Linked DNA regions of Ancylothrix sp. D3o. The protein of the gene in region 1 binds, or shares a complex with, the protein of each later gene. Links are inferred from orthologs where the notes say so. Each region holds a gene or a part of one and is shown in the gene's direction. Other genes may lie near its edges.

Region 1 (6,203 bases):
CAAGATAACAACTCCATCGAAATTAAATTAAACTGTTCCAGAGAAAAACTGAAAATTATTTACAGCAAAGCCAGCATTTTTTGGCATCTTTGCGGTTTAGAAGAAATCAACCCCCAGCGATGCGAACATTTTGGCATGGCGACAGTGGAAGCTATGCAAAATTATTGTGTTCCTGTTGTTGCTAATGCCGGTGGACATCAAGAAACAATCGAAAACAAAACATCAGGATTTTTAATTAATAACCTCGATGAACTCTGCCAATACACCCATCAACTCATCACCAACCCCCAACTTTTTCAAATTCTCCAAACTGCTGCTTTCCAAAGCAGCCAAAATTTTACAAAAACTCAATTTCAGCGAAAAGTTAAACAGTTTTTTGATATAATCCAGCAAGAATACAAAAACCCACCCCTTCCCAACCCCAGCCAAATATCCTACAATCCCTAAACGTGAACAGCAACCTCTTAATTAACCTCTCTTTTCTTATTCCTCAAGCCACCGGCATCTCCACCTACGCTAAAAACATTATCCCCCATCTCCAAAAACTTAATCCCACTCTCCTCACTCCTGAAAATTTCCCTCCCTACAAAAATTATCCCGTTCCCGCAAATATGACACCTGATCAGGGAAGCAAAGGTCATCTGAGGCGTATTTTATGGACACAATTGCAACTACCCAAACTCTATAAAAATCTTCAATCTAATCTGATATTTTCACCGCTTCCAGAAGCCCCAATTTATACAAAAAGCCGCTATATTGTCACAGTCCATGATTTGATACCACTACGATTTTCTAAACCTTTTTCTCGCCTTAATGCCTATTTTCGTTATTATATTCCTCAAATTTTAAGCCAAGCCGAACATATTATCTGTGACTCAAAATCCACTGCTGAAGATATTAATAAATTTTATAAAATCAACCTTGACAAAACAACCGTTATACCCTTAGCTTACGACAAAAATAACTTCCGCGATTTGAACTTACCGACAAGTAACTATTTTTTGTACATAGGCCGACATGATCCTTACAAAAACCTACACCGGCTTATAGAAGCCTTTGCCAACCTTCCAAACCGGCCCGATTATCAACTGTGGATATCTGGCCCCACCGACAGCAGTTATACACCAGAATTGCAAGCAAAAATTGCCGAATTAAACTTAACAGAATCAATTAAATTCATCGGCTATGCAAGTTACGAAAAGCTGCCAATTTTAATTAATCAAGCCATTGCCTTAGTCTTTCCCTCGCTGTGGGAAGGTTTTGGTTTACCTGTGCTTGAAGCAATGGCCTGTGGAACGCCAGTTATTACTTCTAATGTTTCCTCACTGCCAGAAGTTGCCGGCAATAGCGCTTTGATGGTTAATCCTTACAATACGGCAGAAATAACAGCAGCCATGCACACTGTGGCAACCGATACTCAACAGCGGTCATCCTTGCGGGAACAGGGCTTAATTCAAGCAAGTCAATTTAGCTGGGAAAAAACCGGTTTAGAAACCGCCAAAATTTTACACAAATATCTATAAAATCACTTGTACCCCAACCGGCATCAAAAAACAGATCGATCCGGTTTTCCCATTTCCTCAAAGAAGGATACTGATCAAAACCCCCAACAGCCCTAGGTATCAAGCTTTAGGCAATCTCAATCCCAAAGTTTAATCGCAAATCTCAATCCAAAATCCGAAATCTAAAATACTATTATTGTGTGTGTGTGGAGTGAATCAAAATGGTAGCAATTCCTTCTCGAACAAATGGCAGCGGCCCCCTGAACGCATTAGATAAAGCGGTTTTTCATCATTCCCCTTGGAATGCCACCGGCTTACCGGATAACCCCCTCTTTGGTACCGATGGCATACGCGGCAAAGTTGGCGACCTCCTCAATGCCACCTTGGCCATGCAAATTGGTTTTTGGGCCGGCCAAGTTCTCAAAGAAAACGCCAGCGATAACGGCCCCATCATTTTAGGCCAAGACTCGCGCAACTCAAGCGATATGCTGGCAATGGCCCTTTCTGCCGGCCTCACGGCTGCCGGTGTCGAAGTCTGGAACCTGGGTTTATGTCCCACCCCCTGCGTCGCCAACCTGACAGTCTTATCAAAAGCCCTTGGCGGCGTGATGATCTCCGCCTCTCATAACCCTCCCGAAGATAACGGCATTAAATTTTTTGGCCCCACCGGCACCAAACTTTCCCAAAACTTGCAAAAAGAAATCGAAGCCGGTTTGAGAGGTGATATTCTCTCGTTCCCCCAAACAAATTGGGGCCAACATTACCACCGGCCTGAACTGGTGAGCAACTATACGACCGCCCTCCAAGAACCCTTACTAACCCGCGTTAACCTCCAAGGAATGCGGATTGTGCTAGACCTCGCCTGGGGGGCCGCAGTTAAAGTTGCACCGGCCAGCTTTCAAGCAATGGGTGCTGAGGTTATTTGCCTGCATGACCAGCCAGACGGCAACCGCATTAACGTAAATTGCGGTTCAACTCATCTCGACGCCCTCGCTGAGGCCGTCAAAGCACATCAAGCGGATATGGGATTTGGCTTTGATGGCGATGCCGACCGCGTTTTAGCGGTGGATAACCAAGGCAGGCCGGTGGATGGCGATTACATTTTGTATTTATGGGGCCAAAATCTCCGCCAAAAACAACAACTCCCCCAAGATTTAATTGTCGCAACTGTGATGGCCAATTTAGGGTTCGAGCGAGCTTGGCAAAAACTCGGTGGTCAAATGGTGCGAACTGCCGTAGGTGATCAATATGTGCAAGCAGAAATGCAGCGCAGCGGCGCAATGTTAGGAGGCGAGCAGTCTGGACATATTTTATGCTGGCATTATGGCATCACCGGCGACGGGTTGCTGACTGCTTTGCATATTGCAGCCTTGGTAAAACAGGCCGGTCAAAGTCTTGGCGAAATGGTTGATGCCAGTTTCCAAACTTATCCGCAACTGTTGCGAAATGTCCGCGTTGAAGACCGGCAGCGTCGGCTTGGCTGGCAAAATTGCCAAGAACTCCAAACCGCCATTGAAAACGCCGAAAAAGCAATGGGCGATGGTGGCCGAGTTCTCGTCCGTGCTTCAGGTACCGAACCGCTGATCCGCGTCATGGTAGAGGCCGCCAGCAACGATCTGGCCCACTACTGGACAGACCATCTCGTGCGTGTGGTTCAGCAAAATTTCGCCTAACAAAAACGGAAATCGTCGCCAATAGCCCTCTGCTATCAGTAAGCTGGTAGCAGAGGGTTATTTTTTGAAAATTATGCCCAAGATAAAACGCAAAAGTAAGCCGGTATCTAAAAGTAAGTCAAAAAAATCTAAACAAAAAACTAAAAGCCAAGCAACAACCCTAACAAAAAAAGAAAAACAAACCCTCAAACGACAGCAAACCAAAGAACGTAAAGAACTGATTTCTGTTCTTATTCCTACCCTAATTGCTGCCTTTGCTATTGGGGCCGGTCTTTCTTTGAAAAATCCTAAAATTGGCATTGCTGCCGGTGGGGGTTTATTGTTGTTGGTGCTTTCTTTTAAATATCCCCGACAAGCTTTATGGATGTTTTTAATGTATTTGCCCATAAGTGGCACCGTTACTTATGCCATTGGCGGCGGCAATGCGGCATTTCAATTTGCCAAAGATGCTTTTTATTTTCCTGCGCTTTTTTCTTTGGTGCCACAGTGGCGCAGCAAAAAATTACCCTTGATTATTTCTAAAAGATTAATCAATCCCCTCGCCATTCTCCTCGGCGTTTGTCTATTAACTATGATTTTTGTTAATGGATATCAGCAAATTTTTCCCGAATCAATTCCTATTTTTGATCCCTACGCTACTTCCAGACCAATCGAAAGACCTATTTTAATGGCAATTTTAGGGCTAAAAATTTTTCTTGGTTATATTCCTCTGATTACTTGTGGTTACTATCTAATTCGCAGTAAAAAAGAGTTTTTGTTTCTGACTCGGTTGCACGTTGTTTTAGCCATTGTTGCCTGTGGTTTAGGGTTGCTTCAGTATTTACTTTTGGCCAAAGGAACTTGTGCCGGTACTCGGATGATGGAAGGCGAAGATTTATATAAACCCAGTCTTTCGGCGCGTTGTTTGGTGGGTGGTTCTGTGGCTTATAGTTCTTATATGATTCGTTTACCAGGGACGTTTGTTTCGCCTTGGCATTGGGGCTGGTTTTTAATTTCTAATACCTTTTTTACCTTTGCTTCCGCTTTTAGTGATCCGTCATTTCTTTGGCAAGTTGCTAGTTTTGCTTCCTTGGCATTGGTGATGGTTAACGCGGTGGTTTCTGGGCAACGTATTGCTTTAATTGCTGTCCCAACTATTATCGTGGTTTTGCTGATTCTCACCGGCCAGATTGCAAATTTGAAGCGTTTTTTACCCATTGTTGGCGGTATTGGTACTTTGGGAACCGCCGGTTTAGCGATGTTTCCTGAATTTGTGGAAGGAAGAGTTAAAAGTTTGGTTGATCGTTGGAATGCTTCACCGCCGGATCAATTTATTGCTAGTCAAGTTCAGTTTACGGTGGAAGGACAGGCCGGTTTATTGGGGAAAGGTTTAGGAAGGGCTACAAATTCGGCCCGACAGTTGGGACAAACGAAGTTAATAGAAACTTGGTTTCCTAAGTTGCTTTTTGAAATTGGGCCGGTGGGGTTGATTGGGTTTTTGATTTTTGTTACCGCTTTAACTTGGGCTTGTTTTAAGGCTTATCGGTCTTTGAAAGAACGACACTTAAGGAGTTTTGGGGCGTGTTTTTGGGTATTTGTTTTGTTTATAAGTTATAACCCTTATTGGTACCCTTTGGATACTGACCCGGTGGCGGTTTATTATTGGTTTTTTGCTGGGGTGATTTTGAAGTTACCAGAACTTGAACGCCAAGAAGAAGAATTACAGCCGGTATCAGACACCAAATTTTTATCAGGTAAAAGGAAACGATGAATAAGCCTTTAATTTCTGTCATTGTTCCCACTTATCGGCGGGAGGAAGTTTTACGGGATACGCTAACTGATGTATTGGCGCAAAATTATCCTAATTTTGAGGTTTTGGTAGTTGATCAAACGCCAGAACATGAACCAGAAACCGATATTTTTCTACAGCAACTTGCCGATAGCAAAAAAATCCAATGGTTTCGCCTTAAATGGGCTTCTTTACCAGGGGCAAGAAATTATGCTGTGCGGCGATCTTTGGGGGAAATAATTGTGTTTATTGATGATGATGTGCGATTGACTGCCGATTTTTTAGCAGCCCACGAATGTCATTATCAAAATCCCAAGGTTGGCGCCGTTGCGGGGCGAGTTTTTGACCGCATGAAATTATCTGATTCTGGGGGAGATTTAACAATAGATTATTTACCGCCGGAAGCAATGGATGCTGGGATTGCTTGGTATTATATTGATTTGGTTCATACAATAAAACCGCAACAAGTTATCTCGGCAAGAGGTTGTAATATGTCTTTTAGAGGTGAAGTTTTTCGCCAATATAAATTAACATTTGATGAGCGATTTAAAGGCAGTGCAGTTCGGGAAGAATCAGATTTTTGTTTACGGTTTCGGCAAACCGGCTATCAAATTTGGTATGACCCCGATGCTTATTTAATTCATTTAGGTGAAGAAGCCGGCGGCTGTCACGATATCAGCACTCGTTCGGCTGAATATCAGATTTTTCTCTATCACAACCACTTTTTAATGGGCTTTAAAAATTTAACTTTTTTCCAAGCTTTGCGATTCTTTTATCGTTTATTTGACTGTCAAGTTTTGGGACATCCTCCTTGTAATAAAAGCGGCTCGATTTTTAAAACCATTGTTCGCTTAAGTTTCTATTTTCTGGGATTTATCAGCGCTGTGGGAACCCTATTTCGTTCGCTTTGGGATGATGGGCAAATTTATAGTCGCCAAGATTTTTAAAGGTCATTGGTCATTGGTCATTTTTGAATTGACAAAATCTGCAAAACCTGATTATTAAAAATACTTCTTGCCCCATGATACATGAAAAATTAAACTTCTTCATTAACCACTAATTCTCCTTTACTGAGAATTTTACCTAAGTCTAAAAACATCATTATTTTATCTCGGTAGGGTGCAGTTCCGCGCAGATATTCATCATTATTAGAATGAATAGCAACAGGAATCTGCATTAATTGCGAGGGATGCAAATAAATTACATCAAAAACATTTTCAACTGGAATGGCAGCAACTACATCATCTTGATGTACAATCA
Region 2 (6,197 bases), on another replicon or contig:
CCATCCTCACCCGTATCCTGATAATATCCCTTGCGACACCCCGCTTTTTTAAACCCATATTTCTCATACAAAGAAATCGCCGCTACATTAGAAACCCTAACCTCCAGCGTCGCCCTCTCCAACTTCCGCCCCAACGCAGATGTCATCAAACCCACCAGCATCGCTTGCCCTAACCCACAATTGCGATACTCTGGGTCAATAGCCAAAATCGTAATATGTGCTTCTTCCAAAATTGCCCACAGACAACCAATGCCGATCAGACGGGGGGGCGGGCAAGGGCGCACACCTTCAACAGACGATAAAAATAAACCTAGTAAGTCGCTACAGTCACTATCTAACTCTCGCTTGTAGCCTTCGGATGTCCATAAACCGCCAAAACACAGGCGATCCAACTCCAAAATAGCCGGCAAATTTTCTGCGGTGAGGGGTTTTAGTTCTATCAAGGAAATAGCAGCCAATTGTACACTAAAGAATAAGATGCTTTTTGAGCATCACTTTACCGAATAAAAATTATCTCTTAACCATGTCATCCACAACCATTGCCAACCCTCAAAATTCTGGGTGTCAGTATTTACCTGCAACGAATGACGGGGCAGAACGCTCTCCTAATCAATATCTCTTACCCCTCACGGCTAAGGTGAACCACAAAGAACACCTCGAAATCGGAGGTTGTGATGTGGCGGATCTGGTGGCGCGTTTTGGTTCTCCACTTTATATCTTAGATGAAGACTCGGTACGCGCTGCTGCTCGTCAATATCGAGAAGCCTTTAGGCGTTATTGGGCCGGCGACTCTCTCGTGTTGTATGCTTCAAAAGCATGGAGTTGTTTAGCCGTTTGTGCCATTGCCGGCTCTGAAGGTTTAGGCATTGATGTAGTGTCTGGTGGCGAACTCTATACCGCACTACAAGCCGGTGTGCCTGGTGATAAGCTTTATTTTCACGGGAATAATAAATCTTTGGAAGAGTTGCGCTTTGCTGTCGATAACGGCTGCACCATCATGGTTGATAATTGGCTGGAAATGTCTACTGTTGCGGCTATTTCTAAGGCAAAACCTCAGCCGGTTCGCATCATGTTACGCTTCACGCCGGGGATCGAGTGTCACACTCACGAATATATCCGCACCGGCCACCTCGACAGCAAGTTTGGTTTTGATCCTGATCAAGTTGAGCAGGTTTTTGATTATCTCCGTCAGCAGTCTAACGTTGATTGTGTCGGTTTACACGCCCACATCGGCTCACAAATTTTTGAACTCGAACCTCACCGCGATTTGGCCGGTGTTTTGGTAGGTTGGTATAAACTGGCGTTATCTTATGGGTTGCCGGTGGAACAGTTAAACGTCGGTGGTGGTTTGGGTATTCGCTACACCGAGTCTGATGATCCACCAAGTATTGATGCTTGGGTAAAAGTCATCTGTGAGGCGATGACAGAAGCTTGTAAGGCTCAGGATGTCCCTTTGCCCCGATTGTTGAGTGAGCCTGGCCGGTCTTTGATTGGCTCTGCTTGCGTGACGGCTTACACCATAGGCTCTCAAAAAGTTATCCCAGAAATTCGCACTTATTTAGCCGTTGATGGTGGAATGTCTGATAATCCCCGTCCTATCACTTATCAGTCAGTGTACCGGGCTGTGGTGGCAAATCGGATGAAAGATCCGCTTACCGAAACGGTGACGGTGGCTGGCAAACACTGCGAGTCTGGCGATATTTTGATTAAGAGTGCAAAATTGCCGAATTCTCAGCCTGGGGATATTTTAGTGGTAATGGCGACCGGTGCTTATAACTACAGCATGGCATCAAATTACAATCGTTTACCCCGACCGGCTGGGGTGGTGGTGAAGAATGGCGAAGCAAACATTATTTTGCAACGCGAAAATTATGTAGATTTGTTGCGCCATGATCGTTTGCCTGGCCGCTTGCTGCACCCGCACGTTTAATCTGTCGTTAGTCCTTTGTCATTAGTCCTTTGTATAAATGCCATTTTTTTTGCAATGACAAATGACTAATGACATGACAATAAATGACTATGGACAAATGACATGACACCAAATGACAATGGACTAGGGACAAATGACAAATGAAATTGAGTCCCAATTACGACCTTAACTGGACTCAAATCGCAGTGCGTCAGTTTATAGATATTTGGACGCAGTGGCTAAAAAGCCCTATTGATATTGGGCTAGTTTTGGCTTTGACTTATATGGTGCTGGTGATTATTGGCGAGAGGCGGACGCTGTGGATGGTTCGGGGATTGATTTTTTTGATGTTGGCTACGGCGATATCTAGTTCTTTGGAGTTGCGGCTTTTAAGTTTTGTCCTCGAAAAGTTGGTGGTTGGTTCGGCGGTGGCGATGGCTGTGATTTTGCAGTCAGAGTTTCGCCGGTTTTTGGAACAGTTGGGACGCGGGGAGTTAGGGGCGCTTTTTCAACCGGCCCGCACTGCTGTACCCAAGGCGGATACAGTGGTTGATGAGATTGTCGATGCGATCAAGGAGTTGTCCCAAAACCGCACCGGCGCTTTATTGATTTTGGAAACCGGTTTGCCGATTGATGAGCGCGATTTTTCGGTGCCCGGTGTACGATTAAATGCGGAAGTTTCTAAGGAATTGTTGCAAACTATTTTTCAAACTTCAACTTTATTACATGATGGAGCGGTTTTGATTCGCGGCTCGCGGATTTTGGCGGCGGGGGTAATTCTGCCTTTGTCTGATCGCACTGCGTCGCGCCAGTTGGGAACTCGCCACCGTGCGGCGATGGGAATTACGGAAAAAGTCGAAAATTGTATTTGTGTGGTTGTATCTGAAGAAACCGGCTCAATTTCCCTTGCGGAAAGAGGTGGTTTAAACCGGCCTCTGACGAGCAGTAAACTTAAGGAACTGCTGGAGGCTCGCTTTTCTCAATCTGTTGACCGCGAGGCTGTGGCCCCTAATTTACGCTTGTTGGGACGTTTAGGTTCCCGGCTTCTGGCACTTGTTTCGCGTTTACTGCGTCTTCCATCGTCGGCTTCTGGTGATAAAAAATGACTACAAAGCCCAGTATTTTAAAAGATTTACCTGCTGACCTTGACCGGGAACGGCTACCTAAGCACGTTGCCGTTATTATGGATGGTAATGGCCGGTGGGCCAAGCGTCAAGGGTTGCCCCGGATTGTGGGCCACCGGCGCGGGGTGGATGCGCTTAAAGATTTGTTGCGCTGTTGTCGGGATTGGGGTATTGAAGCGCTGACGGCTTATGCTTTTTCTACGGAAAATTGGGGCCGGCCTTTGGAAGAGGTCGATTTTTTGATGACTTTGTTTGAGCGGGTCTTGCGTCAAGAGTTACGGGAAATGATGGAGGAGGATGTCAAAATTAAGTTTGTCGGCAATTTGGACTCGCTGCCAAAAACGTTAAGGGCTGAGATTGACCGCTCGGTGGAGGCTACGCAAAATAATAGCGGCATTCAGTTTAGCGTTGCAACAAATTATGGAGGTCGGCAAGAAATTTTACAGGCGTGCCGGTCAATTGCTGCGATGGTACAGGATGGGAAGTTACAGCCAGATCAAATTGATGAGGGGTTGTTTGAAAAGCATTTATATACGGCGGGCATTTGTGACCCAGATTTACTGATTCGCACGTCTGGAGAAATGCGGATTAGTAATTTTTTGTTGTGGCAGGTCGCTTATGCGGAAATTTATATTACAGAGACAATGTGGCCAGATTTTGACCGGCAGGCTTTCCACGTTGCCTTAAGAGATTACCAGCAGCGTCAACGCCGGTTTGGTAAGGTTTAATTGGCGATGGGTGGGGGCCGGCAATTGCATCTCTTACAGATGCGCCACATCGCAGGCGGGACTCCTGCGCCACTGGGGGGCCGGTACTGTCACTCGGCCCGTCTGCCCGAACTCCCTACGGCCCAGAAAAAACGGCTTGTTCTACGTCTCTACGGCTGAGGGAATATTTGAAGGCTCGCACGATGTCTGAACCATCAGCACCGGCCTTGATGTAGCGGACGGTTAACTGGTCGATGTCGAGTATGATTTCAGCTTGCCACAAAGGACGTTCAACTCGCCAGCAATGCAGTTCTGTGCGGTCTTGTTGGCAGCCTAGGTTACTCAGCCATTTTTCGATTTCGGGTAAGGGGTGGTTGTATAACGGCGTTTCTGCGGGTGGGGTGGTCATGGAGTTTGGCATGGTTTACAAAAATTAGTTAAAGTTTTGCTTTTTATGGTTGACTTTTTTAAAGAAATGTGCTATGCAATTGACTTTTCTGCGGATTTTGAAAAATGATTTGGGCCGGTGGGTTGAGGCTGGCTGAGGCTGGGAGAGTGTCCCCTCGTGTGAGCCCAACAATGATGGCTAGGAATAAGCAGCCGATAAAGGTTAGGCACAATAGAAATAAGGCGAAGATTTCACCGGCAGACAGGGGCCGGTCGGTGGGGTCTAGGTAAGCAGAGTTTGATTGGTAGTGTTTGTTTTGTGGTTGGTGTAGCTGCGAAGGCGCAGAAACGGCTATGCGAGAATAGCGGATTTTTTCATCGTAAACCATCCGCCGCTCTGGGTTGCTTAGGGTGGCGTAGGCTTCGTTGATTTTTTGGAAATTTTCTTTGGCGGTTTCGGCTGGTAGCTCGGTTGTGTCTGGATGGTAGCGTTTGCTGAGTTCCCAATAGGCTCGCCGGATCTCGATGGAGGAGGCGGACGGATGCAACCCTAGCAGGCTGTAGTAGCTGTTTTGCTGGCTGTGTTCGAGCAGTTTTTGGTATTGGGTTTTTGCGGTGCCTCTATTTTGTGTCACTGAAGCTTACCGTGCTTAGTGTGGTTTGTTGTGTGACTATTTTAACGAGCTTCGCTTTGCTTTGCACTAGAGAAGCTTCATAGTCAGGCTAAAGTGCTATCATCCCCACTACCACCTTTAGACTCCACCACCCCAAAAATACCCGCCAACAAAAACCACCCCAAAAGATTAACCCGCAAATCAAATAACGTCACATCAACCAAATGAAAAATTGTAGTAGCAAAAAACGCCACTAAATAAGTAAAAAATATCAATTTATCAGCCGCCAACTTAAAAGAATAGCGACCCATAAATAACACAACTCCCTGAGCCAAAATCCAACCTATTAAACCACAAAATAATAACATTCCTGGCAAGCCGGTTTCATAACTCAACATCAAAAATAAATTGTGGGGATGTTGCGGCCATTCCAAAGCTTGGCCTTGATATGCAGCCGCAAATTCTTGATAATAATGCCCCGGAAAATTATTTAAACCCCAACCAGTAAAAGGCCGCGATAGGGCACCCTTCCAGGCAAAATTCCACTGCGTAACTCTTAAAGTTGGTGCCGGTCTTACAAACAACTCATCCGTTAACCTTGCCCAAACATATTTAGGCACAATTAACCGCAAACCTTGGCGAAAAGGATCAGGGCCAAAAGCCGAGACAAAAACAGCCCCGACTCCCCCAAAAACCGCCGCCACCAACCATCGCCAACCGGCATAAAAAGCAAACACACACACCGCAATTCCTGCCAAACCCCAAGCATTACGAGAATTTGTTAAAATTAATCCAATTGCATTTAACAAAACCGCACTTGTTAGAAAGGCAACTTTCCCAACTTTCTGCTTACCATGCTCATCCTTGAAATTAAAATTTCGGTTAAATATACCTTTTAAAGCTGGAGAATTTTCTAACCACAGGCCCAGGGAAAAAACAAATGTAATCACCAAATAATTAGCCAAAACATTCGCATAGTCAAACACAGAAGACATCCGACCTACAGGATTACCTCCAGCCGCCAAAACCCAATTAATTACAGCCCATAAAAAAATTATCGGCCCTTTCAAACCTAAAAATAGCTGCCCCAAACCAATCAAAACAACCGGCACAGAACCGATCACCAAAATCCAAGCAATACGCCGCAATTGTTTTGTTGTTCTGATCAACAAACTCAAGCCTGCAAATACAAGAAAAAATGGAAAAAAATTAAAAAAACCCAGAAAAGATAGCGTCTGGTTATCTGCAAAGAAACAAATAAAAATTAACCAACCGGCCAGAATAGCAAACCCTCGATAAACAGGAATCCGACAAATCTCTTTAAAATTTTGTCGCCAACTTTTCAACACAGCCAAAACAACAAAAACCGCACCCAAAAGCGGACTAAAAGGCCATAGAGATAGACCGATTTGGGCGCAGTTCCAAGGAGATTTTAGACTTGACAAATTAAACGTTT

What was found.
Region 2: the proteins of glmM (region 1) and cdaA are in contact, whole or in part, in a crystal structure (PDB 7OJS), measured with the Bacillus subtilis proteins. The link is inferred for Ancylothrix sp. D3o from one-to-one orthologs.

Annotation. Positions count from the first base shown.
Region 1 is NZ_JAMXEX010000002.1:233,616-239,818, forward strand. What follows is about bases 1,013-3,949. They hold glmM (phosphoglucosamine mutase), read left to right. Parts: upstream 1,013-1,723; coding sequence 1,724-3,175; downstream 3,176-3,949. Other genes in these bases: NG798_RS05170 (glycosyltransferase family 1 protein), read left to right, coding at 1,013-1,523; hpsL (hormogonium polysaccharide biosynthesis protein HpsL), read left to right, coding at 3,249-3,949. In the rest of the region: NG798_RS05165 (glycosyltransferase), read left to right, coding at 1-447; more of NG798_RS05170, read left to right, coding at 450-1,012; more of hpsL, read left to right, coding at 3,950-4,925; hormogonium polysaccharide biosynthesis glycosyltransferase HpsN, read left to right, coding at 4,922-5,890; NG798_RS05190 (chemotaxis protein CheW), read right to left, coding at 5,980-6,203. UniProt on the Bacillus subtilis protein: Catalyzes the conversion of glucosamine-6-phosphate to glucosamine-1-phosphate. Glucosamine-1-phosphate is used for cell wall biosynthesis.
Region 2 is NZ_JAMXEX010000006.1:22,082-28,278, reverse strand. What follows is about bases 1,112-4,042. They hold cdaA (diadenylate cyclase CdaA), read left to right. Parts: upstream 1,112-2,070; coding sequence 2,071-3,015; downstream 3,016-4,042. Other genes in these bases: NG798_RS12990 (DUF3143 domain-containing protein), read right to left, coding at 3,877-4,042; NG798_RS12995 (isoprenyl transferase), read left to right, coding at 3,012-3,761; lysA (diaminopimelate decarboxylase), read left to right, coding at 1,112-1,930. In the rest of the region: rimI (ribosomal protein S18-alanine N-acetyltransferase), read right to left, coding at 1-458; more of lysA, read left to right, coding at 524-1,111; more of NG798_RS12990, read right to left, coding at 4,043-4,149; NG798_RS12985 (J domain-containing protein), read right to left, coding at 4,208-4,762; NG798_RS12980 (O-antigen ligase), read right to left, coding at 4,846-6,197. UniProt on the Bacillus subtilis protein: One of 3 paralogous diadenylate cyclases (DAC) in this bacteria, catalyzing the condensation of 2 ATP molecules into cyclic di-AMP (c-di-AMP). Upon expression in E.coli leads to c-di-AMP synthesis.